DNA from 4 places in the Methylovirgula sp. genome. Region 2 is predicted to be linked to each of the others. Evidence: riboswitches for the same ligand, from Rfam matches in the RefSeq annotation. Region 2 holds a riboswitch; each other region holds the start of a gene.
What was found. A riboswitch is a leader RNA that binds a small molecule or an ion and turns the genes downstream of it on or off. The one in region 2 is predicted to bind cobalamin.
Positions count from the first base shown of each region.

Region 1: linked by a shared signal. The riboswitch ahead of WDN02_RS01740 (TonB-dependent receptor) and the one ahead of WDN02_RS10090 (SDR family oxidoreductase) in region 2 are both predicted to bind cobalamin.
Region 3: linked by a shared signal. The riboswitch ahead of cobW (cobalamin biosynthesis protein CobW) and the one ahead of WDN02_RS10090 (SDR family oxidoreductase) in region 2 are both predicted to bind cobalamin.
Region 4: linked by a shared signal. The riboswitch ahead of WDN02_RS14225 (CbtB-domain containing protein) and the one ahead of WDN02_RS10090 (SDR family oxidoreductase) in region 2 are both predicted to bind cobalamin.

Region 1 is NZ_JBBCGP010000001.1:365,191-373,146, reverse strand. It holds gene WDN02_RS01740 (TonB-dependent receptor) at 1-1,593, opposite strand, end outside; cobalamin riboswitch at 1,699-1,889, opposite strand; partial or broken gene WDN02_RS01735 (DUF1289 domain-containing protein) at 2,001-2,141, shown strand; gene WDN02_RS01730 (hypothetical protein) at 2,160-2,906, shown strand; gene WDN02_RS01725 (PAS domain S-box protein) at 2,932-5,313, opposite strand; gene WDN02_RS01720 (hypothetical protein) at 5,723-6,049, shown strand; gene pyc (pyruvate carboxylase) at 6,338-7,956, shown strand, end outside.
Region 2 is NZ_JBBCGP010000001.1:2,064,203-2,072,158, reverse strand. It holds gene WDN02_RS10105 (efflux RND transporter periplasmic adaptor subunit) at 1-430, opposite strand, end outside; gene WDN02_RS10100 (TetR/AcrR family transcriptional regulator) at 516-1,178, opposite strand; gene WDN02_RS10095 (TolC family protein) at 1,354-2,736, shown strand; cobalamin riboswitch at 2,900-3,126, shown strand; gene WDN02_RS10090 (SDR family oxidoreductase) at 3,366-4,433, shown strand; gene WDN02_RS10085 (SDR family NAD(P)-dependent oxidoreductase) at 4,430-5,305, opposite strand; gene WDN02_RS10080 (aldo/keto reductase) at 5,653-6,603, opposite strand; gene WDN02_RS10075 (DoxX family membrane protein) at 6,803-7,273, opposite strand; gene WDN02_RS10070 (DoxX family protein) at 7,452-7,871, opposite strand; gene WDN02_RS10065 (VOC family protein) at 7,885-7,956, opposite strand, start outside.
Region 3 is NZ_JBBCGP010000001.1:3,695,002-3,702,957, forward strand. It holds gene WDN02_RS18035 (precorrin-8X methylmutase) at 1-115, opposite strand, end outside; gene cobG (precorrin-3B synthase) at 112-1,353, opposite strand; gene cobN (cobaltochelatase subunit CobN) at 1,350-4,679, opposite strand; gene cobW (cobalamin biosynthesis protein CobW) at 4,686-5,723, opposite strand; cobalamin riboswitch at 5,887-6,092, opposite strand; gene cobO (cob(I)yrinic acid a,c-diamide adenosyltransferase) at 6,150-6,773, shown strand; gene WDN02_RS18060 (cobyric acid synthase) at 6,773-7,956, shown strand, end outside.
Region 4 is NZ_JBBCGP010000001.1:2,924,725-2,932,680, reverse strand. It holds gene mgtE (magnesium transporter) at 1-1,235, opposite strand, end outside; gene WDN02_RS14235 (polysaccharide deacetylase family protein) at 1,303-2,211, shown strand; gene WDN02_RS14230 (CbtA family protein) at 2,216-2,992, opposite strand; gene WDN02_RS14225 (CbtB-domain containing protein) at 3,005-3,205, opposite strand; cobalamin riboswitch at 3,232-3,369, opposite strand; gene WDN02_RS14220 (histidine phosphatase family protein) at 3,392-3,961, shown strand; gene WDN02_RS14215 (hypothetical protein) at 4,104-4,400, shown strand; gene WDN02_RS14210 (hypothetical protein) at 4,612-5,103, shown strand; tRNA gene WDN02_RS14205 (tRNA-Leu) at 5,408-5,492, opposite strand; gene lipB (lipoyl(octanoyl) transferase LipB) at 5,656-6,375, shown strand; gene WDN02_RS14195 (NAD(P)H-dependent oxidoreductase) at 6,378-6,998, opposite strand; gene WDN02_RS14190 (helix-turn-helix domain-containing protein) at 7,088-7,471, shown strand; gene WDN02_RS14185 (acylphosphatase) at 7,475-7,777, opposite strand.

The sequences.
Region 1 (7,956 bases), 1.7 Mb from region 2:
CAGCCGGTCGGTGACCGCCCAGTCGGCAAAGCTTTCGACACCCTGCGTTTCGGCATGGCCGATGTTTACGTAGGTCGTGTCGGTAGAATCGATCAGATTCGTGATGTTGTTGTGGAAATAAGTCGCCCCGAAGCTGAACCTGTCGTGGAATAAAGGCTGCTCGAAACCGGCGTCGTAGCCGGTCGATTCCTCCGGCTGAAGGTTGGGATTGGCGAAGAACAAGAAGGCCGGAGAATTCACGTAGAGTTCGCTCAGTGTCGGTGCCTTGAAACCGGTGCCGTAGCTAGCTTTGAGCTTCGTCTCTGTCTGCGGGACGATGAAAGCTGGCGCAACGCGATAGGTCACGTGACCGCCGAACGTGTCGTAATTGTCGTAGCGGACATTCGAGACGAGGAAGAAGCGATTATAGAAATTTGACTGCAATTCCGCATAGCCGCCAGCGTCATTACGATTTGCATCGACGTCGGGATCGTTCTGGAAGAGCGTTTCGGTCTCGTGGTCGGCACCGAGAACTATCGTTTCGCCCGGCAGTGCCGCGATCACGCTGCGCCAATCGAATTTGAGGCGCTGGCCCTGGTTGATTTCGTTATCGGTGCCGGGGCTGGCATTGAAGCTATTAGAGTCCGAATAATTGATGCCGAGATAATTCTTCAGCCGGTCGTCGAAGAAGGACGTTACCGCTTCGCCGCGGGTGAAAAAGTCGTGGTCAATTTGTAGACTTTGCGTTGACTCCGGAGCTTCCAGCCCGGTTGAAGGGTCGAACCCGTCGCCGGTGAAGAAATACGTGGAATCTGTATAACGGCCGACATAGTTCAGCGTCAGGTGCTCGTTGATGTCGGCGCCCAGCTTGGTCGAGAGGGTCCAATTCTCGTAGGAATCATTGTTACGCTGCTGGCCAGGTGGAAGCTCGTTCAACGGTGTCACCGGCGTGCTGGCCGCGAGATAATGGCTGATGTTGAATGCATAATTGAAGATCGAGTGCGCGCCGCTGGCGTTGAAGGTCTGGTTGGCCGTTCCGAATGAGCCACCCTCGATCGTTCCCGTCACCTTGAGCGGGCCTTGGCCCTTCTTGGTAACGATATTGATGACGCCGCCGATCGCATCCGAGCCGTAAAGGCCGCTCTGCGGCCCGCGCAAGATTTCGATGCGCTCAATGTCACCAGTCAGCAATTGGCCGAAGTCGAAGGAGTCATTGGGATTGCTCGGATCGCTGACGTCGATGCCATCGATCAAAACCTTGACGTGGTTCGAATTTGTCCCGCGAAGAAAGACGGAGGTCTGGCCGCCCGGTCCGCCCGTCTGCACGACATTGAGGCCGGGGACAGTGCTCAGCGCGTCGGGGACGGTGCGGTCTTGCTGCGCCGAGATCTGCTGGCTTGTGATGACGCCGATGCTACTTGCGACATCGCTCTCTGGCGTCGGCACCGTCGTCGGTGACGTCACGAGGACTTCTGGCAGGGATTGCGACTGATCGGCGGCTTGGCCGGTCGCGACCTGCGCCAAGGCAGAGGAGGAAAACGCTAGGGCGATGACGCTTGACGAAACAAAAAGCGCGCGGCGCACCGCCGCGGCGTTGGGTTGGGAGATGAGCATAATGCCTCGCAGCAACGTGACACGTCACTGCGAACCAAAGCGATCAATGCGAGCGATTTAGACGCGCATTCATCCCCCATCAGGACACCCCGCCCAATGTGTTCGCGCGTGACCACGGCGGATGGCAGGTCTCCTGGCTCACGGGTCTTTGCTTTGCGCCGCCTTCCCGGTTGCCCAGTGGCTTAATGGCGTTCAGCTCGCCGCTTACAGTTGCGGGGGCAGCCGCGGCATGGATCTGACGATCGCACCGCGTTCCCTTTTGATCCCCGAAGGGAACCATCACACTTATGATGAAGCTGAAGCCCGAATGCTGTCAAGTTCGATTTGCACAAGTTCGCAGCTTGCGGATGAATGCGTCCACGGCGTAAAGCTCCGCGCCAATATTTTCAGATCAAGCGGTGTCCGAGATGATTCCAAGCCCCTGCATTGGCGTATGCCGCATCCGCCCGTCTTCTGATTTCTGTATTGGTTGCGCGCGCAGCCGCGATGAAATCGCGAGCTGGCTAATCCTGACCGACGACCAAAAGAGCGCCGTTTGGGCGGCGCTGCCAGATCGGCGTGCGCAGATGGAACTTAGCATTTATCATCTCGGCTGGAGCACCGACGATTTACGAGCCTTCATAAGGGACACACTTCGCCCCGACGGCGGAACCTGGGTTTCCGGCGTGAACGGCGCAATCGCGGAATTTTGCATCGGCGCAGACGACGATTTGCGCGTGGAATTGAGCGATCGAACGATCAGTGCGCGCACGCAAAGTGGTGCGATGTCTCTTTCGTTGCAGGATCACGTCGCGGCGCTGGCAGTTGGATCGGCAGAATCCTCAAGCCGCGATGTTGTCGTGCTTGCCGTGCCGCGCGTTCTCACGCGGCAATTCCCCGGCGGCGGTTTAGCGAGCCTCGGAGAAGACACTGAAGCGATCCAACCAGATGAACGCAAGGCAACGCTCTATGATTTCGGTCTCGGGCGTGCCGCGGGCGCATTCTGCATGCGGACGAGTTCAGCAGCTCTCAAGGCGAGTCTCGATGCCTGTTTGGGCGCGGAATGGCAACAGGTGTTGAGCTTGAAGGGCGCGAATATTTTGGCGGAGTCGCCGGTCCGCGTCGTGCGCAATCCGATTGGGCGGATAGAGGTCTATAGCGGAATTCCGCAACCCGGCGGCGTCTCACCTGCAGGTCCGCACACGCATTTCTTGCCTGCTCAAATTGCGGCCGGCGGCGACTTACCTGCCACAATGCATATCCCGAACGCCTACATTCCCTGCGCCATATATTATCCGCCGCTCTCCGACGCGCGGTCGGATCACGACCACTAGCGCGTTTCGACGCTGATCCTCGACTTCAACTCTCAGGCTTCGCGCTTTTACGCGGCTGACCCAAACGGATAACGTTCGTCGGGCCTTGCGGTGAGGCCTCGGACTGGATACGGGCGATGACGCGCGCGAGGTCGGTGGCACTGAAGGGCTTGCGCAATACAATAAACTCATCGCGCGCTTCCTCTGAGCGATTGTTGTAGCCGGTGATGAGGATCATCGGCAAATTCGGATATTTCTCGCGAACCGTCCGCCCGAGGTCCACGCCGTCGATCGAGCCCGCCATGACGATGTCGCTGACGACAACCGAAATGTCCTGCTTTGCGAGGACTTCAAGGGCGAGTTGCGCGTTGCCAGCGATCTGAACCGAAAATCCCAGGTCTTCGATCAGTGAAGCCGTTGCCTCGGCCACGTCCGGATTGTCTTCGACGAGAAGCAATGTTCCGGTAGAGGCCAAATTCTGCGTGATATTCTCATCGCTTTCGCCGCCTCCGGACTTGCTGCGCGGGAGGTAGAGCGTGAAAACAGTTCCCTGCCGCAGTTCGCTCGTGACCGAAATTGCGCCGCCGGATTGGTGCGCGAAGCCTTGCACCTGCGCCAAGCCGAGACCAGTTCCGTTACCCGGACCTTTGGTCGTGAAAAACGGATCGAAAATTTTCTCAAGGACGTCTTGGGGGATCCCGCAGCCAGTATCCGCCACGCTAAGCGCAACGAAGTCACCAGTCAGTTGTTCCGGGGAACTTTTTCCATCCAGCTGCACATTCGCCGCAGAGATTTTAATCTCTCCGCCGTTCGGCGTCGCATCACGGGCATTCAGGACAAGATTGACCAGGGCAAGCTCGAATTCATCGGCATCGATCCGAACAGGCCACACATCCGACAGCAGGCCGAAGACCAGCCTGTAAGACGGCCCCATCGAGCTCTCGACCAACGTCCGCACGGAAGCGAGGCGGGCGGCGATTTCAACAGGGATGGGATTGAGCGTCTGCCGGCGCGAAAAGGTGAGAAGCTGTCGGGTCAGAGACTGACCGCGCCCTGCCGCTGCCTCGATGGCATCTAGCGAACGTTGGCCTTTGGTGTCTTCAGCGGGTACGAACTTTCGAAGCTGACGGATGTGGCCGCTCACGATCATCAGCAAATTGTTGAAATCGTGCGCGACGCCCCCGGTGAGCTGACCGAGCGCTTCCATCTTCTGTGCGCGGTTACGTTCAAATTGCGCTTTCTCGATCGCGAGCTCGTTTTCGCGCCGCTCTGTGACGTCGCGTGTGAGCTTGGCAAAGCCGATGAGAACGCCAGCTTCGTCGCGGATCGCGTCGATAACGACGCTGGCCCAGAAGCGCGAACCATCTTTTCGCAGCCGCCAGCCTTCAGCTTCGAAACGCCCTTCCTGTCCAGCCGTATGCAGGGCGCGCGCCGGGACGCCGGCCGAACGCTCAATTTCCGTATAGAACCGGGAGAAATGGCAACCGATGATTTCCTCGGAAGAATAGCCCTTGATGCGTTGCGCGCCTTTATTCCAGCTCGTGACGATGCCGTTGGGATCGAGCATAAAAAGCGCATAATCCGTCACGCCTTCGACGAGGAGTCGAAACTGGCGTTCACTCTCCCGCAATATATCTTGCGCCACCTTCCGCTCAGTGATGTCGCGTGTGATTTTTGCGAAGCCAATAAGCCGCCCCGCGTTGTCCTTGATTGCATCCATCACGACCGAAGCCCAGAAGCGGCTCCCGTCTTTCCTGTGACGCCAGCCTTCCGACTCGTAGCGACCGATGCGGGCGGCGGTTTCGAGCACATGGACGGGGAGTCCCGACATGCGCTCTTCCTTCGAATAAAATTGGGAAAAGTGCTGGCCGATAATTTCGCTGGCCGAGTAGCCTTTCATGCGTTCCGCGCCGGTATTCCAATTGGTGATGATGCCGTTCGGGTCCAGCATATAAATCGCGTAGTCGGACACGCCGTCCACGAGCAAACGGAAACGGCGCTCACTTTCGAGTAGAGCTTCCTGTGCGGCTTTCCGCTCGGTTACGTCGCGGGTGATTTTCACGAAGCCGATCGGCTCGCCGGCATCGTTACGAATGGTGTCGACGATCGCATTCGCCCAAAACCGTGCGCCGTCCTTGCGAATACGCCAGCCTTCCGCCTCGTAACGACCGTGTCTAGCGGCCTCGCGCAGGATCAGCGATGGCAAACTGTTGGCTTGGTCCTCGGGCGTAAAGAACCGAGAAAAATGCAGCCCGATAACTTCCGATTGGGAGTAACCCTTGATCCGTTCAGCCCCCGGATTCCAGGTGCGGACGAAGCCGTTCTCGTCGAGCATAAAGATGGCGTAATCGGTGATGGCCTCGATAAGAAGCGCAAATCGCCCCGCTTCAGCCAGATCGATAACGCTTTTGTGTTCGCCGATGGGCAAATTTATGTTCCCGATGTTTAAATAGTTTATAGCGATCGGATGGTCGCTTTCCTAAACGTAGCTCACCTTAAAATCCCGCGTTACTCTCAATAACCGCGAGCGATAACTTGAGTTCCATAAGAAATTTAGCATTTAGAGAACCAGGCCGGAGTGGGCTCGCCTTCAAACTTGCACCGCCCACCGGTGACGGTGACGACCCGGCAGAACTTCTTCCCTTCAGCCCACCGCTTCACGAACGGGAGGATTTGCCCTTCCGTGTCGAACTTTGGGATGCGGCCAAGCTTTCGGTCGAGCAAGTCCTGGCGGTTACTGCCAATGGCAGTATCGGCTATGCCGCCTATTTCGGTGCGACCCGAGAATATCCGACGCGCTATATTACACTGCGCCATAAGCATAGAATCTTATCCAGTTGGAACGGGCCGGGGCATTAACTCGATTTATGATTGTTCGCTTCTCCGCTCGGGTGGACGGGTTACGGAAAATGACCGATCGCGAACAAGCCGATGCGAAGCCGATCGAAGCGCCAGTGAGCGGCGAACTGAATGAAGCCGAAGATCTGCCCTATCGCGTCACGCTATGGCTTGAAGAAAACGAGCCTATCGGGAAGGTCCTCGCACGCGCGGCGAGCATTGTGCTGGCACGCGCGATTTATGTCGCGGCCCTCACCGAAAATCCCGGCCGCCGCATTACCTTGAATCGCGGACTGGAGACCATCAGCGATTCTCGGGAGCAATGAGGCCATCGGAGCTTCGAGTAGGTTCCGTCGGATATTAAACAGCTAATAAATGCGGCCTTTGAGCCCGGGGATATCGCCAGCGGCCGGTTTCCTCGCTTCCGATTCGGCGAATATGGTCGCCGGGCCTTTCTTCTGTGAGCGTCGTGGTCTTGTGTGCGGCGATTTAGGGGAGTTTGAGGAAACGGTCCCTCAGCGTAAAGTTCAGGTCCGGCTCGGAGGCTAAGCTTCCGATCGGCAACGTGGCCTTCGGTCTTGCGTTGGGAAATTTCTCTCCCGGGGGCCTGAACTTTGAGCGTCAAGCGGATTTTGGTCGCCAATCGCGGCGAGATCGCCATTCGGGTTTTCCGCGCCGCGACCGAAATGGGAATCGCGACGGTCGCGATTTATACCGAGGAAGACAAGCTCTCCCTGCATCGTTTCAAGGCCGACGAAGCCTACCAGGTCGGTCGCGGCCGCGGCGGCGAGCTTCGACTCGGCCCCTTGGAATCCTACCTTTCGATTGAAGAGGTGCTGCGGGTCGCAGTGACGGCGAAGGTCGATGCGATCCATCCGGGCTATGGGTTCCTTTCGGAAAGTCCGGAGTTCGCCGAAGCCTGTGCGGCGAAAGGCATCGTCTTCATCGGGCCATCGCCAGAAACGATGCGGACGCTCGGCAACAAGGTCGCAGCGCGCAATCTCGCGGTCTTCGTTGGCGTGCCGGTGATGCCAGCGACGGCGCCACTGCCGGACGATGAGGCCGAAATTCGCCGCCTCGCGTCGGAGGTCGGCTATCCGCTCATGCTGAAAGCGTCATGGGGCGGCGGTGGGCGCGGGATGCGGCCCATCGAGAGCGAAGATGGCCTGATTGACGCTGTGAAGAGTGCCAAGCGCGAGGCGAAATCTGCGTTCGGCAAGGACGAAGTTTACCTCGAAAAGCTGGTGCGCCATGCGCGGCACGTCGAAGTGCAGCTTTTGGGCGACAAGCATGGGCAGCGGGTTCATCTCTTCGAGCGCGATTGTTCGATCCAGCGCCGCCATCAGAAAGTCGTCGAGCGCGCGCCGGCGCCCTATCTCGACGCCGCCACGCGCGAGGCCCTCTGCAAGGCCGCACTCAGGATCGGCGACGCCACGAATTATGTCGGCGCGGGTACGGTGGAATTCCTGCTCGATGCAGATACAGGGAAGTTCTATTTCATCGAGGTCAACCCACGCATTCAGGTCGAACATACCGTCACGGAGCAGGTGACAGGGCTCGACATCGTCAAGGCGCAGATCAAAATCCTCGAAGGTGGCCGTCTGGGGCATATCGATGAGACAGGCATTCCACCGCAGGATCAGATCCGGCTTGAAGGGCACGCTTTGCAATGCCGGATCACGACCGAAAATCCCGACAATAATTTCATTCCAGATTATGGCCGCATCACCGCGTATCGTGGCGCTTTCGGCTTTGGCATCCGGGTTGATGGGGGCACGGCCTATTCCGGTGCAGTTGTCACGCGCTATTACGATGCGCTGCTCGAGAAAGTGACGGCGTGGGCGCCGAGCGAAGCCGAAGTCATCCAGCGGATGGAACGGGCGCTGCGCGAATATCGCATCCGCGGCGTTGCCACCAATCTCGCCTTTCTCGAAGCGGTGCTCAACCATCCGAAGTTTCGCGACGGCAGCTATACGACGCGTTTCATCGACGACACGCCGGAGCTTTTTGCGACGAAGAAGCGCCGCGACCGTGCGACCAAACTCCTCACCTATATCGGCGATGTCACCGTCAATGGTCACCCCGATACACGCAATCGGCCGAAGCCGCCGGCCTATGCGCGGCAGGCCGATGTCCCGCAATTTCCGTCGAGGCTCGCGCCTGAGGGGAGCCGCGATGCGTTTCTGCGATTGGGACCGAAAAATTTCGCCAAATGGATGAAAGCACAGCCGCA
Region 2 (7,956 bases):
CGGCGGCTTTCGCCTGATCATAGGATTGTTTTGAAACGGCGCCCGAATCGACGAGCCTGCGATAGCGTTCTTCGTCCGCGGCCGCCTGGATGGCGCGGGCCTTGGCCGCGGCGACCTGCTCAAGCTGCGCGGAAATCGCGAGACGCAGATCGACGGGATCAATCCGCATCAAGGCCTGCCCCGCGGAGACCCTCTGTCCCGTATCAACGAGCCTCTGTATGATTTTGCCCGGAACGCGAAAACCGAGATCGCTTTGCACGCGGGCCGCGACAAAACCCGTGAAGCTGAGCGCGCCCGCGTCAGCCACCTGCACTTTTGTGACCTGGACGACCCTGTCGTCCAATCGCGGGTCTGCGTCCGCTTCCGGCTTGCAGGCGGCGAGCGCGAGGCCTGCCATCAGCGCGATGAAAAAATTCTGGGCCCGAGCCATGAGAGAACCCCACTATAATGTAGAGTTCTCAAATGCATACTAGTGACCAAATTGTCAACTAGTCACAATCCCATGAGGGCCTTTGTCACGGTGCAAGGCTTCGGAGGACAAGATTCGCCATCAGCGTCGCATCCTCATCCAGCGTATCGAGTCTGAGGAGAAGAACGGCCGGGTGCGCGACGCAATCAAGCGCTAGCATGATCGCTCTCGCGGTTTCGTCGAGAGGCGTCTTGCGCTCGAATTCGCCAGTTTCGCGACCATCGCGAAGGACAGCATGGACGATCGCGAGCAGGCTTTCCTTATACTTGTAGGTCGAGCCCCATTTCTCATTGATGCTTGTTGTGGCGAGATCATAAATCTTTCGATCATGAAAGAACATGTCTCCGCTCATGTCCGCTATGACCTTGAAAATACGGCGTAATCTCTCGGAGGCGGACCTCGGCTCTTTGACGACTGCCATCGCGGCATCGGAAATTTCCGCCAGGCACATAAAGCAGACAGCCTGGCCGATCGCCTGCTTCGAATCGAAGAACTTGTAGATATAAGCCTTGGACAGTCCTATCGCTTTGGCGAGGTCGGCCACGGTTGTCTTCTCATAGCCGTAGTGGCGAAAATGATCGCCCGCGGCGGCAATAATTTGCTCCCTGCGTTCATGCTCAACCGGGCCGCGCTGACCCACATCGGCCAACGGCGAGGGCGCGAGAGCCTTTTGATCGTCCTGCATCAGCGAAATATAGCGATCCTGCATCAGATTGACAAATAGTGACTGATATAGATATTGGTCACAAGACTTTGACGCTGCCTTTAACGTTTAAAGAGCCGACAACGAAATGGTCCATGTCTCCGCCACGAGGGCGAATTCCCAAAGCGGCGGACGCCGTCCTTCCGGATTTCCCCAATACACTAGGCCGGGCTGGCTGGCGTTGACGATCGCGCTCTCCGCATGCGCCGTCGGCCCGGATTATGTCGCCCCGCGCCTCGACCTCACGGCCTTTCACACACTCCCGAAGGCAGGCGCGAAGCCAGCGCCTCCACTCGATCAATGGTGGGTCGGGTTCAAGGATCCAGAACTCGTTGCCATTGTCGAACGCGCACTGGCGCAAAACCTCGATCTTGCCGCATCCTTTGCTCGCATCCACGAAGCGCGCGCGGCTGCCGCCGGCGCCAGCGCGCAATTGCTTCCGACGGCCGACTTCAACGCGCAAGCCGAAACAGAGAACCAATCTCTACAAAGTCCTTTAGGAAAGATCGCAAACGCGTTTCCGGGCTATACGCGCGATCAGCAAGATTACAATGTCGGCCCCGCCGCGAGTTGGGAGGTTGACCTGTTTGGCGGCTTGCAGAGAACTGCGGCGGCGGCCCACGATGAAGCCGAGGCCGCGGAGGCCGAAGGCTATGGCACGAGGATCAGTGTCGCGGCAGAAGCCGCGGATGCCTATCTGCAAATTCGTGGCTACCAGGCGCGCTTGACGGTCGCTCGCGATCAGATCGAAGTGAACAATCGGCTTCTGAGCATCGTTCGACGCAGGCGCGACAATGGAACCGGAAACGATCGCGAAGTCGCGCAGACCGAGGCTCTTCTGCACGAGGCGCGTGCGACCGTCCCGACCTTGCAAACCGGGCTCGATGCCCAGTTGAATCGCCTGGACGTGTTGATGGGGGCTCAGCCAGGGACATACGCACGCGAGCTTGGCGGACGACGCAATGTCCCCGTCCCGCCATCCATCACACGCACATCTGGCCCTGTCGATTTATTGAGACGGCGGCCGGACATCATCGCCGCCGAGCGCAGACTTGCGGCCTCGAACGAGCAAATTGGCGCCGCGATCGCCGATTATTATCCGAAAATATCGCTGTCTGGTGCGCTCGGCTTCGAAAGCATGAGCGTCAATCAGCTTTTGACCTCCCGCGCGTTCCAGCCAGTCGGCGCTGGCGCGTTGCGCTGGCGGCTCTTCGATTTCGGCAAGATTAATGCCGAGGTCGCACAAGCGCGCGGCAATCATCTGGAGGCGCTTCTTCTCTATCGCCAATCCGTATTGAAAGCGGCGGAAGATGTCGAAGATGCTTTTTCTGAACTGACGCAATCTGAATTGCGGGAGCAGGAACTGCGCGCAGAAGTCACTGCCCTCTCGCGCTCGCGCGATCTCTCAGAAAATGCCTATGAGGCTGGCGCGATCCCGCTGACGGACGTTCTCGATGCGGACCGTCAGCTCCTCGCGGCACGCGACGACCTCGTCAACAACCGGACTGAGTCCGCACGCGCCGCCGTCCGCTCATTCCGGGCCCTTGGCGGCGGCTGGAGCTGATAGAACCGAAAAAGCTTGGGCGGAAAGAGCAAGATGCGGATACTGCACTTTAGGCGCATGACCGACGTCGATCTCCGCTTCATAAGGTCAAAATCCTTTGGCAAATCAAAGCTACAGATCGGGAACCAACGGCGGCCAAACTTGACTCACGAACCCAATCACTCATATTCAGAGTTGTCGTGGTCTTCGGCGAATCCAATTCGACGAAGCTAAGAGGGAAGCCGGCAAGCGATCGGACCTGTTTCGTTCGAAAGTGAAGCTGGCGCTGCCCCCGCAACTGTGAGCGGTGAGCTGAAGTCCATCTGTGTCACTGGGATATCTGATCCTGGGAAGACGGACTCAAGCAGTGACCCGCGAGCCAGGAGACCTACCTCGACAATATATCGTCCTCGGGCGGGGTGTCTCGGTGGTGCGCTTCGACTTCTACGGCGCGCCGCGAAGTTGCAAACGCGTCGCTTTTTCATCGTCGCCTACACTCGCGGGTGACGCATGTTTTTGATTGTTCTGTTTCGGCGCTCGCGGTCTTCGGCAACACGATCTGCGTTTTATCCTGCGGAGCAGGCGCTGCTGGCCATCAATGGAAAGTCCATTGCGTCATCACCAAGACCAGCTAAAGCAAATTGAGTAGCTTGCGGCAATTTATCCTCGAAGCCATCGATACGCATCCCCAACCGTTGGAGAAAGACGGCGCCGTGGTGGTGGTCACCGGTGCGTCGTCTGGCATTGGGCGATCCACCGCCGAATTGTTTGCCCGGCGGGGCTGGCGGGTTGGCCTTATCGCGCGCGGTGAAGCCGGACTTCAGGCGGCCTGCAGCGATGTTGAACGCCAGGGGGTTATGGCTGCGACGGTACAGGCGGACGTGACTGATCTGGCCGCTCTCGACAACGCCGCCACGCACTTTGAACAGACGCTTGGACCGATCGACGTTTGGGTGAATTGCGCAGGAAACGGCACCTATGGGCGCTTCCTCGATACGCCCGCCGATCAATTCCAGCGTGTAACCGATGTCACTTATCTCGGCACGGTCAACGGTACGCGCGTCGCACTGCGCCGGATGCTGCCGCGCGATCGCGGCAGCATCATCAATGTGTGCTCCGCTGTCGCTTACCACGGTATGCCGTTACTATCGTCCTATTCGGGGGCGAAGCATGCGGTGCGGGGTTTTGGCCAATCGATCTGCGCCGAGCTGTTTGAGGAAGGCAGCCGCGTGCGGCTGACGACCATCTTTCCGCCAGCGGTCAACACACCCTTTTTCGAGCATGCGATATCCCATATGGGACGGCCCGGGCGTCCAATCGCGCCGGTCTATCAACCCGAGACCATCGCCGAGGCGATCTATCTGGCGACGATGACGAAGCGGCGAGAGATGCCGGTGAGTTTCACGACACTGGCATTCTCGATCGGCGTGCGCCTCGTTCCGGGCCTCGTGCATCGCGCGATCCGGAAACTTGGCTATGGCGGCCAGCTCGCCGACGGGGCGATGTCGCCGACACCGCAGGACACCACGCTGTTTGCAGCCTCGGATCGCGCCTCGCCGGCACGCGGTGCCTTTAGCACAGGAGCCCGGTCAGGGAGTGTACACGTTCGTCTTTTGTGTGCCCTCGCCGCGCTGACCGGGAGAAGCCGCATCGCAGCGGATGCCACCCCCTCTCCGGTAGAAGATCCGGCACCTGCCATTTTAGAGGAGCCGGTTTAGAGCCGGTTCAAATTGACGGACTCGCCGACCGTTTCCTCCACCAAAACCCGCGTGGCGGAAACGACCTTTTTCACCAGCCCTACATCCAGCGCGCGTGGGTTGGGACGAACCGCGACGCGGTCCTTCACATAGGCGCCGGTGACTCCCGCCCAGTCCGGCGCCAACGCCACATGCAGCGGCGTATCTGCGCCCTGTTCTTCGGTCCGCTGAAAATGCGCCATCAGCCGCCAGGCGGCACCGATCAGCCCCCGCTCTTTGATCAGCCCGGTGGCGACCGCGCCCGGATGCACGACATTGGCGACCACCTCGCTGCCGCGCAAATGCTCGGCACGCGCGAAGGTCGCCATCATCATCGCGAGTTTTGACTGGCTATAAGCGCGTACCATGGCCCAGTGCCGCGTGAGCTCCAGATTCTCCGGATCGATCTTCGCGCGGTCGGAAGTGGACGAGCCGATATTGACGATACGCGACGGCGCGCCCGACCGCAGCGCGCCCTCCAGGGCATTCGTCAAAACGAAAGGCGCGAGATGGTTCACCGCCAGCACGGCATCGTGGCCTTCCGCCGTCACCTGCTGCCGCGCGGCGAACATACCAGCGTTATTGACGAGCACGTCGAGCCGCGGGTGTGCCGCAGCGATCTCCAAACCCAGACGATGCGTTTCACGCAGCGAGCTTAGATTGGCCAGAAGCATTTCTGTGCTGGCCTCCGGCACATGGGAAGCGATCCAGGCGGCGACAGCGTGCCCTCGTTCCGAGTCCCGGCAAATCAGGACAACATGATAATTGGCGCGCGCCAGCCCCAACGCAATCCATCGCCCGATCCCGCCAGAAGCACCGGTGACAACACTTACAGGCCGACCTGTCTCACTCAATCGTTACGCTCCTCGCGCCATATCGACCGCTTCTATAGGAATCCTTTGGGCTTTTAGCGCCGGCCTGAACGATTTGGAAGCTGGGATATCGGCGCGGGAGGATTCGCATTATGTCCTAAAATCAGCGTGTCGCGAGAATGACTGCTTTCAGGAAATGCTTGGGGCAGCTTGAATGACTGGTTTGAGCGCAAAGCGGCCGGCGACAAAGTACCGGCGATACCATCGTGCAATGGCCTCGCCTCGCCATCTCTGCTGCAATGCGTCGGTCTCACGGCGGCAATCAGGAATGTGCTGGCGATTGGGAGCGCGGGAGGAATCTGATAGATATCTCTTATCGACGTCTGTCATCATGCAGGTCGGTTGGCCCGAGGAATGAACCCAGGCACACCGGTTTCGACCACGGCGTTGAAGCGAACTCTCTCCGTGAGGTTATCTCGAATCTCCAACATGGCATCTTCAGGCGGAGTCGAGATGTCGAAGTTCTCTTCAATGTGCTGACGCGAGGTCGAGGTCGTCAGGAGCGTCGTACCGCGCTGGACGGCCCAGGCCAAAGCTACTTGCGCGGGGGTCTTGTGAACCCGTTGCGCAATCGCCACGATGACCGGATCCTCTGTAAGTCTCGGCTCCATCGCATGCCCCAGCGCGGCGAATGCCAGCACCACGATGCCCTTCTGCCGGCAAAAATCGAGCAACTCCCATTCGGGGAGATACGGATGCGATTCGACCTGCACCACGGCAGGTTTGATCCGCGCAATTGCGACGATCTCTTGCAATCGCTCCAGACCAATATCCGATAGGCCGATTGACTTACACCTGCCGTCATCCACCAGACGCTCCAGCGCCCGCCATGTCTCTGCCAGCGTCACGCCGGCATCGTAAATGACCTTGCCTTGCTCGTCCCTCGGGTCCTGCTCGTCGCCGGGTTGAAAGGCAAAAGGAGTGTGGATGAGATAGCAATCAACATGGTCGAGTTGCAGTCGTCGCAGGCTTGCCTCATAGGCTGGCAGGACCCGCTCTGGGCGGTGGTTGTTGTTCCATAGCATTGTCGTAACGAAGACGTCCTCCCGGCGAATCTTCCCCTCCTTGAACACCTCCTGCATCGCCTCACCGACGGCGGCCTCGTTGCGGTAGCGGTCCGAACAATCGAGATGTCGAAATCCAACCTCCAACGCGGCCTTGGTCGCTTGCTTGGTCACGAGAGGATCTGGAATCAGCGTGCCAAAACCGAGAGCCGGCATCGCACCGGATCCACCAGCGAGAGGAATCGTCGTGTCGCGAAGCGCGTCTGGATTTGCCATATTTATATTCCTTGTCAGGCCGGGTAACGAGTGCAATCGCTTCTTTAATAGCCGGATGAAACTCGCTGAATATGACGATGGATTTTAAGCGTGTCGTATCCAAGCGATCGAGCGGACGATCTTCGCCAAACCACCCATGATGACGGCGATTTGCCAGCACGCCGCTGCGTTGGAAGAAACAGCCCGTGAGGACGCGGTGTTACGCGACGTGCTTGTTCATCAGATTCAGGATCAGAGCGTCGAGGCTGTACGGTCCGGCGCCGGCCGAAATGACCATGATCAACATAAAGACATAAAGCGTCTCCGGTAAATAGAGCCAATCGTCGATGCGATCCACTTCATCGATCGGTTTGTAGAGTTGGATTCGCTGCCGCCCGGAGGTGGCGATGGCGACGAGGATGATGACAAGCAGGCCAAGCGCGGCGAGCAGCGCCAAGAGCCCTATAAGGACGGCGCCACCAGCGGCAAACTCGACCAACGGCACCCACCATTGATTGAAGCCAACCGCAGGAACGCCGAGCGCCTTGAGTTCATCGACGACCGCGCGGTGGCGCTCCGGGTCGAACAACTTGTGATATCCTGACAGCATAAAGAAAGCCCCAACCGCGATCCGGTTCAGGGTAATCGCGAGGCCGGTCCACCCGACGCCGACAAATAGCAAATCCGTCATGGCCCATCTCATTCGATGTCTCCCGACGTCTTCGGGCACTTGGACGGCCAGCCTCTAAATCTGTTCACGGAGAGTTCGGACGTACGTTTTACCGTAGGAATGGAAATGTTTCCCGCGGCCCTGCCGCCATGCTTCTTCGAGTTCGACGTTGGATGTCTCAGGCAGACTTCCCAATGGGTCAGGGCGCGGCGATGCGGCACAATACATCGATCGAATATTTTCCGGCACCGGTAATGTACAACAATAAGAAGCCTCCCATAATGCTGAGGTTCTTGCAAAAGCTTTCCATGCTGGAGAATCGATCCGCGCCTGTCGTTGTCCAATAGCGATGTTCAATAAGCGAAGTTCCCAGCGTGTAAAAAGCCAAGAGTATTGCTGAAGGACGTGTGAACACACCGACAGCGACCGCGAACGCAACCGGAAGCTCCATGAAGGTCGCCACGGCAGCCGTTAGCACTGGCATCGGCAGGCCATCTTGCGCCATCTGACGCACCGTGCCGGAATAGTCCCTCAGCTTTCTCCAGCCGAAAATCAGAAACAGTGTCGCGAGAAAAAGACGCGCGGCGAAAATAACCGCGCCGTTGATGTCATTTATCATGACGCCGCGCCGTCTAGCCGTAAGCAACGCCAGGATTGCTTTGTCCAACTTCTATAATGTAACCGTCGGGATCGCGAATGTAGCA
Region 3 (7,956 bases), 1.6 Mb from region 2:
GCACCGCGACCGGCTCTTGCTCGGCGGTAAAGCGGGCGAGATCGGATTCGGCGCGGATGATAGCAAAGGAACGGCGGTAAATCTCGGCGCCGTCGCGGATATAGGAATAGCTCATGCGTCGATTTCCGCGAATTGCTGCAAAGCGAGATCCAATTGATGGACTTCGAGGCCGGTGGCAATTGGCTTATCGGCCGCCGTTCCGTCGCGCACAAGATCATAGCGGCCGTCGTGGCCGACCAGCGTAAAAGGCACAGCCGCCGGATGGGCGCAGCCCTTAGCGCAGCCCGAGACATGCAAAGAAATGCCGTGTGTGTGCAATTGTCGGGCGAAGGGCGCAAGCCGCCGTGCGTCCGTGTGTGTCGCCGTCGTCCCGCTGCTGCAACCGGACACCCCCGGACAGGCGGCGACAGACCGCAGAGGATCGTCCTCGTTGAAGATCAATCCTGTATCGCTGAGACGCGCGGCATCGGGTTGATCGGCCCCGACGATCAGGATTGCGCGCCAGGGCGTCAGACGCATCTCGCCACCACTTGCCTCGGCAAGATCCGCCAATCGTTTCAGCGTGGACGCGTCGAGCCGTCCGAACGGAATACCCACGCCGAGTACGCAATTTGCCCCGACGCGGTACGTGCCGATCGGGTGCGGTGCGTGATTTTCGATTATCAGCGCTGTTTGGGTTAGCCCAGCGCTTGCAATAATTTTCTCGATACCGACGCGCCGCACAAGCGCAGCCATACGTTCCGCAGGTTCATCGCGCAGTTGCAGAAATGCATGCGCGATGCGCAGACCGACATCTGCAAGTTCCCCAATCGCGCATTCACCCGCAATTTGGCCGGCAAGGCGAATGAGAAAGCGAGGGCAGTCCGCCCCACGCTGCGCGAGAAAACTGACATCGGTCTTTTCATTGGCGAGCGAGAGTGCGCCACCATCATCAATCACGAAGCCGAATTTTTGCGGAAGCTGGTGCACGATCGGGTCCTGCGCCAGCCGATCGCGCAGCACACGGACACACGACCCTGTATCAACGACGGCTTGCGGATCGATTCCGGCGAGCGGATGTGAGATAATATTACGCGCGACGGCAGGCTCACCATCGGCCTCGGCGACACCCAGCGCCCGAAGCTCCGTCTGCAAAGGCACGAGCGTTGCGTCACTGACACCCCGCAATTGCAAATTCGCCCGCGCCGAGAGATCGAGGAGTCCATTGCCGAAACGGCGCGATAGCGTGGCCAGCGCTCGTGCAATCGTGGGCGAAACGCGCCCGTCTTTTATGCTGACGCGCACAATCAGCCCGTCGCCGCTCGCCATCGGCCGCAGCACGCTCGGGCACCAGCCTTTGCGAAGCGCGCTCATGCGGCCTCCAGGAGGTTTGCGAGGCGCATCGCGACAGAATTGCGCCGGCAGGCCCAAAGTCCGCGCCGCATCGCCTGATCGAATCTCTGCGCGATCGCCCTTCCCGCTTCCGGATTGGCCTGCTTAAGAAAGGCCAGAACGTCGTCGTTGCCGAGCGTCGCGTCAAAGACGAGATCAAATTGGCGCGGCGTCACGCTGCCGCTCGTGACCGCGAAACCGTAGAGATTATCGACCGTTTCGGCGATTTCCGCCGCGCCGCGATAGCCATGCTGCATCTGGCCCGCGATCCATTTCGGATTGGACGCGCGGCCGCGCACCGCGCGGGCAATTTCCTCGCTGAGAGCGCGAACCACTGGCCTCTCAGTACGTGTCGCGTCGAGATGATAGAGGCTCGCATGACCGCCGGTTTGTTTTGCTGCCGCCGCAAAGCCACCTTCATGTTCGAAGAAGGCGCTCGAATCGAGCACGTCCTGACCCGGCAAATCCTGGACATGCACGAAGGCGTCAGCGCTGGCGACACGTGCGCGGAACACATCCGGCGCTGCACGCTCGTCGCGCCCGAGCGCCGTGCCGCTGTCAGCGAGATAAGCGCCGGCGAGAGCGCTTTCGGCTACAGCCGCATCTTCTGCCAACATCCGGCCAAGCGAAACGCCGTAAGTGCCGGAGGCGGGACCGAAAATGCGCCGCATGTCGCCACTCGTCGCGCGCGTGGCAGCGAGCGGGTTATCGTCCGCAGTTTCGTCAAGCGAAGCAACCGCGTCGATCAATTGTTCCATCAACGCGATTTGCGACGGAAACACATCGCGGAAAAGCCCCGAGAGCCGCAACGTCACGTCGATGCGTGGACGATCGAGCGCCGCCGGGGGCAGGATGGTGAAGCCGGTGACACGGCCCGACGCGTCGTTCCAGACTGGAACCGCACCGAGATAGGCGAAAATCTGTGCCAGCTCCTCGCCGCCGGTGCGCATCGTCGCCGAACCCCAAAGATCGATCACAAGCCGCCGTGGCCAGTCACCGTGATCCTGCAAATGCCGGGCGATTACGGCCGCCGCGGCGCGCTTGCCGATCTCGAACGCCGTGCGCGTCGGCACCATGCGCGGATCGATAGTCACGAGATTGCGGCCGGTCGGCAAGACATCGAGCCGCCCGCGCGCCGGAGCGCCCGATGGACCGGGTTCGACAAAGCGACCGTCCAGCGCAGCAACAAGTCCCGCCATTTCGCGCTCTGCACAAGCATCGAGCCGCGCTAAGTCGGCCGCATCGGCCTGCGTGTCCGCCAACACGCGCGCCATGGACGTTGGCGGCCGCCCAAATGTGTGCAGACCTTCTGCGATGCGCATATCCTTGATATCGCAAAGCCATGCGTCGAGCTTGGCCAACGCTTCCTCCTGCGGCGCGTCAAGCGTGATGCCGCCTTCCGCCGCGAGTCCCGTTTCGCCGGCGCGCGCCAAAATCGTCTCGGCGAGCAAAGCGGCGCGTTTCGGGTCCATTTGCTGCGCCGAGGCATATTCGTCGAAGAGCGCCTCGAATTCCGCAAGATCGCCAGCGCTCCCGGCCGGCCCGAGCGGCGGTGTCAAATGGCCGACGATCACTGCGCCAGCGCGGCGTTTGGCTTGCGCTGCCTCGCCGGGATTGTTGACGATGAACGGATAAATCAGCGGCACCGGCCCGAGAAGCGCTTCCGGCGCACAAGATTCAGACAGCGCCGTCGCTTTGCCCGGCAGCCATTCGAGCGTGCCATGCGTGCCGAGCTGGATCATCGCATCGATCCGCTCGACGTGACGCAGCCACAGATAAAACGCGACGTAGAAATGCGACGGCGGCAGCCGCGCGTCGTGATAATCCGCCTTGCGTTGCGCCGCGCCGCCACGATCCGGCTGGATCGCGACGATCATCTTGCCGAGCCGCATGGCGCGAAACTGGAAAGCACCACGCTCGACATGCGGATCGGCATCCGGTGTGCCCCACGCGGCGATAATTGCGGCGCGCAATGTTTCCGGCAGCGCGGCGAATGCTTCTTCATACATTGCCAGAGATAAGAATTCGCACGGCGCGCCTTCCGCCAAAGTGCGGACGATCGCGTCGCCGTCATCGATCGCCTCAATATCGTAACCTGCCGCCCTGAGCTGCGTTGCGATCTCGACAAGGCTCGCGGGCGTATCGAGCCCCACCGCGTAGGCCGCACGCCCGGCCTTGGCCGGATAATCGGACAATATGCAGGCGAGCCGCCGGCCGCCGCGCGGGGTGCGGCGCAAACGCGCCCATGCTTGGGCAAGATCAGCGACGAATGCGATCCGTGCAGCGTCCGGCCGATGAACGACGCGCGTGAATTGTAACGCCACGCTGCGTTCAGTCTCCTCCTTAAAGGAAATCGTCCGCGTGATGATGCGGCCGTCAAGCTCCGGGAGGACGACATTCATGGCAAGATCAGCCACGCCGAGCCCGCGCATATCGCTGTCCCAGGACGCGCGCGAATTGCTGGCATGGATCATTTGCAGGATCGGCGCGTCCGCAGATTCAAGCGGGCTGTGCGCTTGATCCATGCGCGCGGCGAATGCCGTCGAATTCAGAATAACGTCGGGCCTCTCTTTCGTCAGAAGCTCGGAAAGCCAGATTCCTGCTTCGCCATCCTTGAGACTGGGCACATACGCCGCCAAGACGCGCAGGCCACGCGAGACCAAAGCATTGGCGACAGCTACGATTGGCGCGACATCCCCGGCGAGAAGATAGGCGCGATAAAACACAATGATTGCGAGCGGCGCATCACTCGCACCAGATCGGCAGGCGGCGGCGAAAAACCCGCAGGCTGGCGTCGATTGCGGCTCGGGCAATTGGCCTGTCTCGCCCTCGCTGCGCCGTTCAATCCAGGCAAAAAGATTGGCAAGATTGCCGGGACCGCCGCAATCGAAGCTGCTTGATATCGCGCGGAGCGTTTCGACGGGCAACGTCGAGAGATCGTCGAGCCGCGGGTCAGCGCGGCCATCACCCGAAATGAGAGCGAGATCGAAGCGATGCCGACGCGCGGCTGCCGCAAGCTCTTGCGCGCCATAACGCCAATAATCAAGACCGCCGAGAAGACGCACCAGCACGAAGCGCGCATGAGCCGCGACAGATTCAATATAACGATCGACCGAATAAGGATGGCGTAGCGCCGCCAATGACGCGAGGCGTACATCGGCGGTCTGGCGATCTTCCAGCGCCGCCGCGGCGAGCCCGAGATCGCTATCGGAAAAAGACAAAAAGACGATCGCGCCCGGCGTCTGGCCAAGATCGACAGCGCTCTCCGCTTCGTCGATCGTCCGCGTCGTCGTGCGCAGAAGATGCATGGGCGCTCAGCCGACCGCTGCGGCAATCGCCGCGCGATCAAGCCCCGTCTCGCCGATGACGACCAGCCGGCCCTGGCGGGATTCGTCCTTATGCCACGGACGATCGAAATTCTGCCGGAAGCGCCGTCCGACGCCCTGCACCAGAAGACGCATCGGCTTGCCCGCGACCTCGAAAAAGCCTTTCATCCGCAACACGTCATGCTGCTCGGCGATAGCACTCAGCCTGGCGATGAATTGCTCCTGATCGCTGACCGGACCGACATTGAGCACGAAGCTTTCGAACTCGTCGTGATCATGCTCGGGCTCGTCATCGTGATGCGACTTGCGCGCGTCGATCTCGTCTTCCGCCGCAGCTTCAAGCCCAAGCAGCAGCTCGGGATCGACCTTGCCTTCGCTCGTGACAACAATTTTGACCGCGCGCGGCAGAACTGCGGCGATCTGTTCACGCGCCTGCATCTTCTCATCGTCTGTCAGCAGATCGCTTTTGTTGAGCACGACCATATCAGCGCACAGAAGTTGATCCTCGAAGACTTCCTCAAGCGGATTATCGTGATCGAGCGAAGGATCGGCGGCGCGCTGTGCTGCGATCATTTCCGGATTATCGGCAAATGTGCCTGCGAGCACGGCAGCGCCATCGACCACGGCAATCACACCATCCACCGTGAGGCGCGAACGAATGGTCGGCCAATCAAAGGCTTTCACCAGCGGCTTGGGCAGGGCCAGACCCGACGTCTCGATGATGATGTGGTCGGGCTTCTCGCCGCGACCGAGCAACGCCTCAATGGCAGGCACGAAATCGTCTGCGACCGTGCAGCAGATACAGCCATTGGCGAGCTCGATAATATTTTCTTCGGGGCATGACGCGACACCGCAGCTGCGCAGGATTTCGCCATCGACGCCGACATCGCCGAATTCATTGATGATCAAAGCCAGGCGGCGGCCTTGCGCACGTTCGAGCAGATGGCGGATCAGCGTCGTCTTGCCGGAGCCCAGAAAGCCGGTGACGATCGTTGTCGGGATTTTATGCGTGTCGAGCGCCGCCATTCCATGCTCCGCGTCAGTTTTGCTTCGACGCGTTTTCTTCACGCGAACCGGAATCCACTTCGCTCGAAAACGCTCTATTCCGTGGGGTGAAAGGACCGGCGCACTTCAGCGCAACGCAGCTTAGCAAAGGCTGCAGCATTCGCCCGGGGCACCCCGCCCGACGCAAACGGTCAACGAAGACGGTAGGTCTCCTGGCTCGCGGCTCAACACATATGTCGCCCGCCTTCCCAGATCGCCTTTCGGCAATCCAGTGGCTTCGGGCGAAAGCTCGCCGCTCACAGTTGCGGGGGCAGCTGCGGCTTTGAGCAGACGCTCAGACCGCATTCCCTGTTTTCCTTCCGAAGAAGGACCGTCGTTTGGCACCTTGCCATCGCCCCGCAGCCTTGTCAAAACAGCGCCTTCCGCCGCGGCGGCTGGAGATTTCCCATGACAATTGCGCAAGATGCGCCTGATTCCGGCGCGCGGCACAAGGAAAAGATGCGCAAGCGCAAGGAAGCGCAGGACGAAGAAGTCGCCGCAAAGACGATCGAAAAAGGTCTGCTGATCGTCCATACCGGACGTGGCAAAGGCAAATCGACGGCGGCTTTCGGCCTCCTGCTGCGCGCAATCGGACATGGATGGCGCGTCGGTGTCGTGCAATTCATCAAGGGCGCGTGGTCGACGGGCGAACGCGACATCTTGGCGACGCGCTTCGCCGATCTCGTCTCCTGGCACACGATGGGAGAAGGCTTCACCTGGGAAACGCAGGATCGCGCCCGCGACATCGCCGCCGCCGAAGCCGCCTGGGCGAAGGCGAAAACGCTGATGGAAGACCCGCAGATCGGACTTGTCATCCTCGACGAACTGAACGTCGCCTTGCGCTACGATTATCTGCCGGTCGATGATGTCGTCGCGGCGCTGACCCAGCGGCGTCCCGGCCTGCATGTCGTTGTCACGGGACGTAATGCGCCGCAGACCCTGATCGACGCCGCCGATCTCGTGACCGAAATGAATGCGGTCAAGCATCATTTCGCGGCGGGCGTCAAAGCTCAGGCCGGAATCGAGTTTTAATGATAGCGCGACGTCTGATGTTTCAGGGCACGGGCTCTGACGTCGGCAAATCGCTGATCGTCGCCGGGCTTGCGCGGGCATATCGCAAACGCGGACTCGCGGTCACGCCATTCAAGCCGCAAAACATGTCCAACAATGCCGCCGTGACGGCAGACGGCGGCGAGATCGGCCGGGCGCAGGCTTTGCAGGCGCGCGCGGCGGGGCTTGCGCCAAGCGTGCATATGAATCCTGTCTTATTGAAACCGCAAAGCGATGTCGGTTCGCAAGTCGTGGTGCAAGGCCGCGTCGTGGGGACCGCCAAAGCGCGCGAATATCAGGCTTGGAAACCAAAACTGCGCGCCGCCGTGCTCGAAAGTTTTGCGACACTTGCGGCTGCGGCGGATCTGGTACTCGTCGAGGGCGCCGGGAGCCCCGCCGAAATCAATCTGCGCGCCAACGATATCGCAAACATGGGTTTCGCCCGGGCTGTAGATTGTCCCGTCGTTCTCATAGGTGACATCGACCGCGGCGGCGTCATCGCCCAGATCGCTGGCACGAAAGCGGTGCTCGATGCCGACGATGCGGCGCTGATCCGGGGCTTCATCGTCAATAAATTTCGCGGCGATCCGACGCTCTTCGAAGCCGGGATGCGCGACATCGAAACCTATTCAGGTTGGCCGGCACTCGGACTCATTCCTTATTTCGCCGATGCTGCCCTTCTGCCTGCCGAGGACAGTGTTCCGCACCAACGTTTTATGCCAAGCGGCAAAAACCGGCCGCTCAAGATCGTGACGCCGGTTCTGCCGCATATCGCGAATTTCGACGATCTCGATCCGCTCGCTGCGGAGCCTAACATCAATTTCATGATGATGCGGCATGGCACGCCCCTCCCCGGCGATGCCGACCTGATCATCCTGCCAGGATCGAAAGCGACGCGCGCCGACATGGATGCGCTCGTCGCAGAAGGCTGGGACATCGATATCAAGGCGCATGTGCGGCGCGGCGGTAAAGTTCTCGGCCTCTGCGGCGGCTTTCAATTGCTTGGGCGGCGGATTGCCGACCCGGACGGTATTGAAGGCGCACCCGGCGAAACGCTAGGCCTCGGCCTGCTCGATGTCGAGACCGTGCTCGGCGGCGACAAGGCGCTTTTGGCTGTCGCCGGTCATGACACGGCGGACGGCGCGCCGTTCAAAGGCTATGAAAT
Region 4 (7,956 bases), 860 kb from region 2:
ACGATGCCAAGTCCGGTGAGACCAAACCAGAATAAAGCGCCGATCCCCGTGATGATTCCAAACATCGCGCCGTTTAATCCGCCGACGATGACCTCGCGGACGATGACGCGCCAGGTGTTGAGTTTGGTCAGTTGCCGCGTCGCCAGCGCCCGCACGACGACGGTCATGGTCTGCGTCGCCGCATTGCCGCCCTGGCTTGCGACGATCGGCGCAAGAACCGCGAGCGCCACCATCTTTTGCAATTGATTTTGGAAGATGCCGAGCACCGACGAGGCGATGAAGGCGGTGATAAGATTGACGAAGAGCCAGAGGAATCGGCTTCTCGCCGTCCACCAGATCGAGTCCGATAATTCTTCCGATGCCGAAACGCCGCCGAGCGCCTTGATCTCTTCGTCGGCTTCTTCGCGGATGACGTCGACAATATCATCGATGGTGATGACGCCGACGAGCCTGTCGGCCTCATCAACAACGGCGGCGGATACAAGATTGTAGCGCTGAAACAGCCGCGCAACTTCTTCACGATCTTCATCGACGTTCACGCGCCGCCGATCCTGATCAAGGACATCACTTAGTTGCGCACGCGCGTTGACGCGCAATAATTGGTCGAGAAAAACGTTTCCGATCAGGTGATGACCTGGATCGACGACGAAGATTTCAAAGAATGCTTCAGGCAGATCTTCTTCGGGCGCATCACGCAGAAAATCGATCATCTGCCCCGCCGTCCAGAAGGGCGGCGCCGTCACCAGCGTCGTTTGCATCAGGCGACCGGCTGAATCTTCCGGATATTCGAGACTGCGTTGTAGTGCGACGCGCTCGACCGCCGGCATCGCTTGCAGGATTTCGCTCTGCTCCTGCGGCTCGAAATCTTCGAGCAGCACAAGCGCGTCGTCTGCCTCAAGTTCCGACATGCCTTCGGCGACGGTTTCTGTCGGCAGTTCTTCGAAAATCTGATCGCGGATGTTGGAGTCAAGTTCGGTCAGCGCCGCGAAATCGAAATCGCTGCCCATAAGCTCGATCAGCTTCGGCCGCGCCTCGCTGGGCAGATTTTCGATGAGCGTCGCGAGATCTGCCTCGTGCAACTCGCCTGCGAGACGGCGGACTTCGACCGGGTCTTCCGCCGCGACCGCATCGGCGACATCGGCAACGAATTCCGGCCGGATGACACCCTCGTCATTCTCGTCCGGCGCGATCTCCGCGAGATCGCCTCTTCCAGGCTCGTGATCGAAGTCGGTCATCTGCCAATCCTGACTCGCGCTCTATCGCCTGGCGGTTCATAAGGAGCCCGTTTCAGGAAGGCAAACCATGCTTTGCAAATTGGCGCGGCAATCCGGCGCCGCGGCCTTGATATTCGCTCTTGCCACCGTGAGCGCCACGGCGGCCGGCTGTGGACCCGACAAGCTTGGGACCGAGCGCACGCTGACGCTTTCGACCAATGGCGGCTTTGCGATCGGATTGCAGACCTATCCACGAACGCTCGCACTTGCCGATCACGAGGTCGTGCTGACATTCGACGATGGCCCCAGGCCGACGACAACGCCCCGCGTGCTCGATGCTTTGGCCAAGGAATGCGTCGAGGCAACGTTCTTCCTCATCGGCCGCAACGCGCAGGCCTATCCGGCGCTGGCGCGGCGCGAGGTCGCTGACGGCCATTCGATTGGCAATCATACGTTTTCGCATCCCGGCGGAACGCTGCGCTTGATGCGCGATGCCGCCGCCCGCGCCGATATCGACCACGGCTTCGCCGCCGATGAGCAGGCCGCATATGGCAGCGTCGGGGGTCAGATCAAATTCTTTCGCTTTCCGGGCTTTGCCGATACGCCAGCGCTCGTGAGCTGGCTTGAGAGCCGAAACATCGGCGTCTTCGGCTCCGATTTCTGGGCTTCGGACTGGCTTTTATTGACGCCGCAGGCCGAACTTGATCTTGTGCTGAAGCGGCTCGACCGCGCCAGGCGCGGCATTTTGCTGATGCACGATTCCCGCGCTTCGACGGCGGAAATGCTGCCGCAGCTTTTGCGCGCCTTGAAGCAGCGCGGCTACAAGATCGTGCATATCGCGCCCGGCCCCGACACGCCGGCGTTTCGCGCGGCGCCGCCCAGTTGGCGATCGGAGACCGAAGAGATTTTGGCGAAGATCATTCCAAGACTGGCCGGGCATAAAGTGCCCGGCACACACGAAGCGCAGACGCACACAACGCGCCTGCCGGAGCCTTAAAAGTCTAACGCCAAGCGGGATTGGCGTTGCCGCTGAACCGATGCAGGCGGCCGACAGAATCCCGCTCGGTCAAGGCGCCAAACACGAAGCCCAATGTCGCCCACATGATCGCCTGCATGGCAAGTGAATCGATGCGGAAGTGCCAGAGCACGACGGCCGGGAAATCGCTGGGGACTTCGTTGATCGGTGGCAAGAGCGCAGCGACGACAATCACGGCGACAATGTAGACGCCTGATGCGATCAACGCGGCCGTCCACGCCCCGTGTTTGGGTGCGAGGCGCTTGCGCAGGATCGCCGCGCCGACCATGGCCGCCACCGACAGGGCCATCATCGCAAAATAAAGCCCCGTGCGAATCCCGATCGTATCCGGGTGACCCACCGACGGCGGATTGGACGGGTATTTGAGATTCGGCACGATGTAGAGGCTGACAATGCCCGTCAGCCCCAGCAACGCCGCGACGGCGCGCGGACCGAGACCGCTGACGCGGCCGTAAGCAAACGCGAACACCAATGCGAACAGACCGCCGAACGCCGTGCAATAGGTCATGACGCCGGTGAGCAGGCCCCAACTCGCCTGCATCGGACGGCTGACAAGCTCCGGCTCTTCCATATCGTGAATGCCCTTGGCGAGATCGGCCTTCATCTTCGCCTCGTCCATCGCGCTTTCAAACGCGATGGCACGATCGACCTGTGGCTCGCCGAAAACCTTGGCGAACGTGAATACAAGAAGTCCCGCGAGGAAGCCGACAAGCATTCCCCGCACGAGAAGTGCGCTGACCATTGGAGACCCCTCTTAGTGGCAGGGGAAACCGAGAAGATGGCGGCTGTCGTGCACCCATTCGTGCACATACATGCCCTTGAAGATGGAGGTCGCCCCCTCTTCAGCGCCAACAAAATAGATGGCGAGCAGCATGAGTGCGCCGAAGATAAGCCACGGCAAAATCTCGCGAACCGGGATGGGCGCAGTCGTTGAACCGATTGTAATATCTGACATGATCACTCCCTGGGGATCCAGCGCCCCGATGAATGGATTGCTACGGCGAGGGTCTGACTTTCGATCACGGAAAATTCCGCTTTCGATTACAGTGGCGCGACCGTGCTGGACTTTCACCAGCTTCCACGTCCGTAGTCGCGCGGACGATAATGCGCTGAAGCCCGCTCTGTCAAACGGACAAGGGAAATGAGCTTGCGTCTCACATTCATTGCGCATGGCGCGACAAAGGCGACCCGTGCAGCGCTTTTTCCGTGCGATGAACCATTGGAGGCCGCAAGCGCAACAAAGGCGGCCGCACTCGCACCGCGCATAGGGCGCTCGGATGCTGCCTGGACAAGCCCCGCCCTGCGGGCCGTCCAGACAGCGGAGGCTTTAGGCCTCGCCGCCGAAGTCGATCCGTTGCTCGCGGATATCGATCTTGGAGATTGGGCTGGCAAATCCCTTGAGGAATTGGAAGCTGCCGATGCGGCTGGTCTCGCGCAATGGATAGAAGACCCGTCCGCCGCGCCACACGGCGGCGAATCTGTCACGCACTTGCTGACGAGAATTGCAAACTGGTTGGATAAAATCGGCGAAGGCGATGATCGAATCATCGCCGTGACCCACGCTTCTGTCATTCGCGCCGCCGCAATCGTCGCGCTCGACGCCAATCCAAAATCCTTTTGGCGAATCGATATCGCACCGCTCAGCTTTTCGCGTTTCCAGGCGCGTGGCGGCCGCTGGACAGTGCATAGCCTGAACGCCAGCGTTGACTGACTCTGATCAGCCTGACGCATCGCAGTATCGACATCCGCTTTGTGTGGCGGGGCACGCGCCGTCGGCCCTTCGCCTTGACCGCTACGACGATTGCTTCTCAAATCCCGCCGCCGGCAAGAACCGGAAAAAAGGGGAGAATGAAATGTCTGCTTTAGGACTCGTCGTTGAACTTGTCGCCGGCGCGATCGGCGGCAATGGTGTTGCCTCAGTCGCCAAGAACCTCAACTTGGGAACGCTGGGCAATTCGCTTGTCGGCGCCATCGGCGGCGCGGCCGGCACGTCCTTCCTCGGGATCATCATCCCGGCGCTGGAGAACGTCGGTCATGCGGATATCGGGACATTGGCGAGCCAAGCGGTCGGCGGCGGCGTCCTCGGCGCCGTGCTGACGGCGATCGTCGCGGCCATCCGCAACGCCAGTTCCGGTGCGCCCGCAGCCTAACCCTGCTTCAATCGATTTTTGTCTGAAAAATCAGGCCGAAAGCTAGTCGCCCATGCGGCCAAGAGGACGACGCAAAGTCCCGTGCAAGGTCCGATAGCGTTCTCGGGGTGTGCCAACTGCCTGTTGCACAGCCCGAGCGAAGCCTTATCCTGCTGCCCAGCGACCCGGCTCCTCGGCAAATTGCGGTCGAGAGTCTCTAATCGGCGACTCTTTGAGCCGTGATAATTTTGCGGCACCTATGGCCCAGCATCGCCCCACTCTGGGTTTTTGGCTGTTCACGGGTATCGCCGCGACAGCAGGCGTCGCATGCCTCTTGTTCGCGATAGACTCTTCAAGAGGCGACAAAGAAGCGGTCACGCAGAGCGATCCAGAGACACTTTGCGCTGAGAATTGGAAAATGTGTCGAGATAACGCCGATCTCGTCAACTATAGTTCAAAGGCTGACGATGCGAGGCATGCCTGCATTGCTGCCGTGAATGAGACCGGAAAATATGCCCACCCGAAATGGTGCAGTGGTTGGTTGTGCGAGGATTTCGCCAACTATGAAACAGGTACGAATGCACCGGATGACGGGTTGATCACTTTGATAGACGATCATGTCCAAATGCAAAATGGATTCGGTGCATGGGTCCGCTCTACCGCCTATTGCACGTACAACATCAGAACAGAGAAGATCGTCACCCTGAACATCGGCACAAATTAGCCGGTTTCAGGCTGGTCTCCCGCATTGCTTGGCGCAGGTTGAAGGAACGCGAGCGCCGCGCGTTTAGCGGAACTCGGCTGCTCCAAAGGGGAGATCGCAGCCATCACCGGCCATCCGGCCCCCAACCAGAATCAAAATTTACGCCCGCGGTGCGTGACGCAGGCTTATGGCAGCAAGTGCCATGGCCAAGCTCGCAGACACACTAAGCTCAATGAAAGAACCACGAACAAAAGTGTGCCGCGTAGCTTTTAGCTAAGACGAAGATGAAATAAATCGCTCTAAAATCAACGAGACTAAAATGAAATGGTGCGGCCAAGAGGACTCGAACCTCCACGGGTCTCCCCACTAGCACCTCAAGCTAGCGCGTCTACCAATTCCGCCATGGCCGCGGAAGGCCGGTGATCTAACAAACCCCCCCTGCTCTGACAAGGCTGGCGGGGACTTTTCCTGCCCTAGGGCGCTTGATTTTGCGTCGCCACGGCTCAAATTGCGCGAAAGACTTGTTTTATCTCCGTCGCGTGCGGAATTCGCGGCGCTTTCGAGCGACAAAGCATGAGCAGACCGCTTCCCCGTCAGGACATCGTCCGGAGTTTACGGAATCCCGTAAGCGGCCGGGTCGAATGGCGCGTGCTTGACGGGCTCACCAGCTACGACGATGCGCTGGCGATAATGGAAGGGCGTGTCGCGGCAATTGCGGCGGGAGAAGCCGCGGAGCAAGTGCTACTGCTCCAACATCCGCCGCTTTACACCGCGGGAACGTCGGCCGTCTCGTCAGCGGACGACCTGCTCCGCTTTCCGCTTCATAAAACCGGCCGTGGCGGCCAGATCACCTATCATGGGCCCGGTCAGCGGGTCGTCTATGTGATGCTCGATCTCGGCCGGCGCGGGCCGGATGTTCGTGCCTTCGTCGCCGCGCTGGAAGACTGGATCATCGCGGCGCTGGCGCATTTTGGCGTGCATGGGGCGCGGCGGGAGGATCGCGTTGGCGTCTGGGTTGCGCGCCCGGATAAGCCGCCCGGCGTAAATGGCGAACCCGCCGAAGACAAGATCGCCGCGATCGGCATCCGCGTGCGCCGCTGGGTGACCTTTCACGGCATCTCGTTGAATATCGCGCCGGAGCTTTCCCATTATGCCGCCATCACGCCCTGCGGCATTGCCGCCTCGCACCTCGGCCTCACCAGCCTGCGCGACCTCGGCGTGCCAGCGACACTGGCGGAGGTCGATGAAACTCTCCGCCGGACATTTGAAGCAACCTTCGGCGCCGCCCGCTGAATTTAGGCTGCTTTCAGCACTGAGGTTTCCTGCAACGCCTTGTCGAGCGCCGCCTGGCGCGCGTCGGGGCCGAGCTGGACGCCTTCGGCGACGATGAATTGCAGATTGGTGATGCCAACAAAAGAGAAGACCGAGCGCAGATAAGTCTCCACATGTTCAAGCGCGGCTGTCGGCTGGTCCGAACCGTAAAGATTGCCACGCGAAATAGCGATGATCACCCGCTTGCCGGGGATAAGGCCCTTCACGCCCTCGGGACCATAGCTGAAGGTCTTGCCCGGAACGATGACTCGGTCGATCCAAGCCTTGAGCTGGCTAGGGACGCCAAAATTATACATCGGCGCGCCGATCACGACGATATCGGCAGCCAGGAATTCGTCGAGAATAGCGTCGCTCGTCGCGCGGCCGGCGGCAAATTCCGGTGCGTCGCCGGCCAGGGCCGAAATCGGATGCGACGAGGGGAAATTGACTGGCGTGATATGATCCAGCGCGGCGCCGATGATATCGCGCTCGATGACCTGCAGGCCCGGATGCGTCTGGCGCAGGCGCTCGACGACAGCAGCAGTGATCACCCGGCTCACGGAATTCGGAGCGGTGATGCTCGAATCAATTTGTAGCAGTTTCATAGTCCACCTCGGTATTTGTTTGTAACCTGGACTAATTACGGTACTGCTGCTAAACCCCGCAAGGAGGCACATTTTTGGGTGTTGCAGACATGGACGTGACTATCGAACCGCCCGCCGTAGATCATTCCGACTGTCGCCGGGTGAGCCAGCTTCTCGCCCGCGTCGGCGATAAGTGGAGTGTGCTTATCATCATGACGCTTGCCGCGGGGCCGAAGCGCTTCAGCGAGATCAAGCGCAACGTCGATGCGATTTCTCAACGCATGCTGACACTGACCTTGCGCGGGCTCGAACGCGATGGCCTGGTAACCCGCAAGGTCTTTCCGACAATTCCGCCGAAAGTCGAATACAGGCTGAGTGAACTTGGCTGCTCGTTGTGCGAACCGGTGATGGCACTCGGCCAATGGGCGTTGGCGCATGTCGTGGAGATCGATGCGGCGCGCGAAAAATTCGACCGCGAGAGTGGCGCGATTTAAGGCCTATCTTGTCGGCAGCAGACGAAAGCCGCTGGGCGGCTCGCCCGAAGGCTCGTCTGGGTTTGGCTCATACACGCTGAGATCGGTCACGCGGGCATGATCCGGCCCGCGTCGACACGCGGCGACGAGAGAATCGACCGCGGACGTCGGGCCGGCAAAGAGCGCTTCGACATCGCCGTTCAGCCGATTACGAACCCAGCCTCTGACATCGAGACGTTTGGCTTCATGTTGAACAAAGGCGCGAAATCCGACGCCCTGCACGCGGCCTTGGACGCGAACGGCGACGATTTTTTCGATGCCGGTCATCTTTCGCAACTCATGAGTCAAAATGAGACAGAACACTTAACGCGCCACGCGTCTCATCGCATCCATTGTGCAATTTTACGGGCGTACTTGTGGATGCCGCCTCGTATCAACACACAATCTAGCCCGGAACAAACCGCCAATTCTTGATGATCAGTGATTCGTCGCTGGTATGTTCGTGC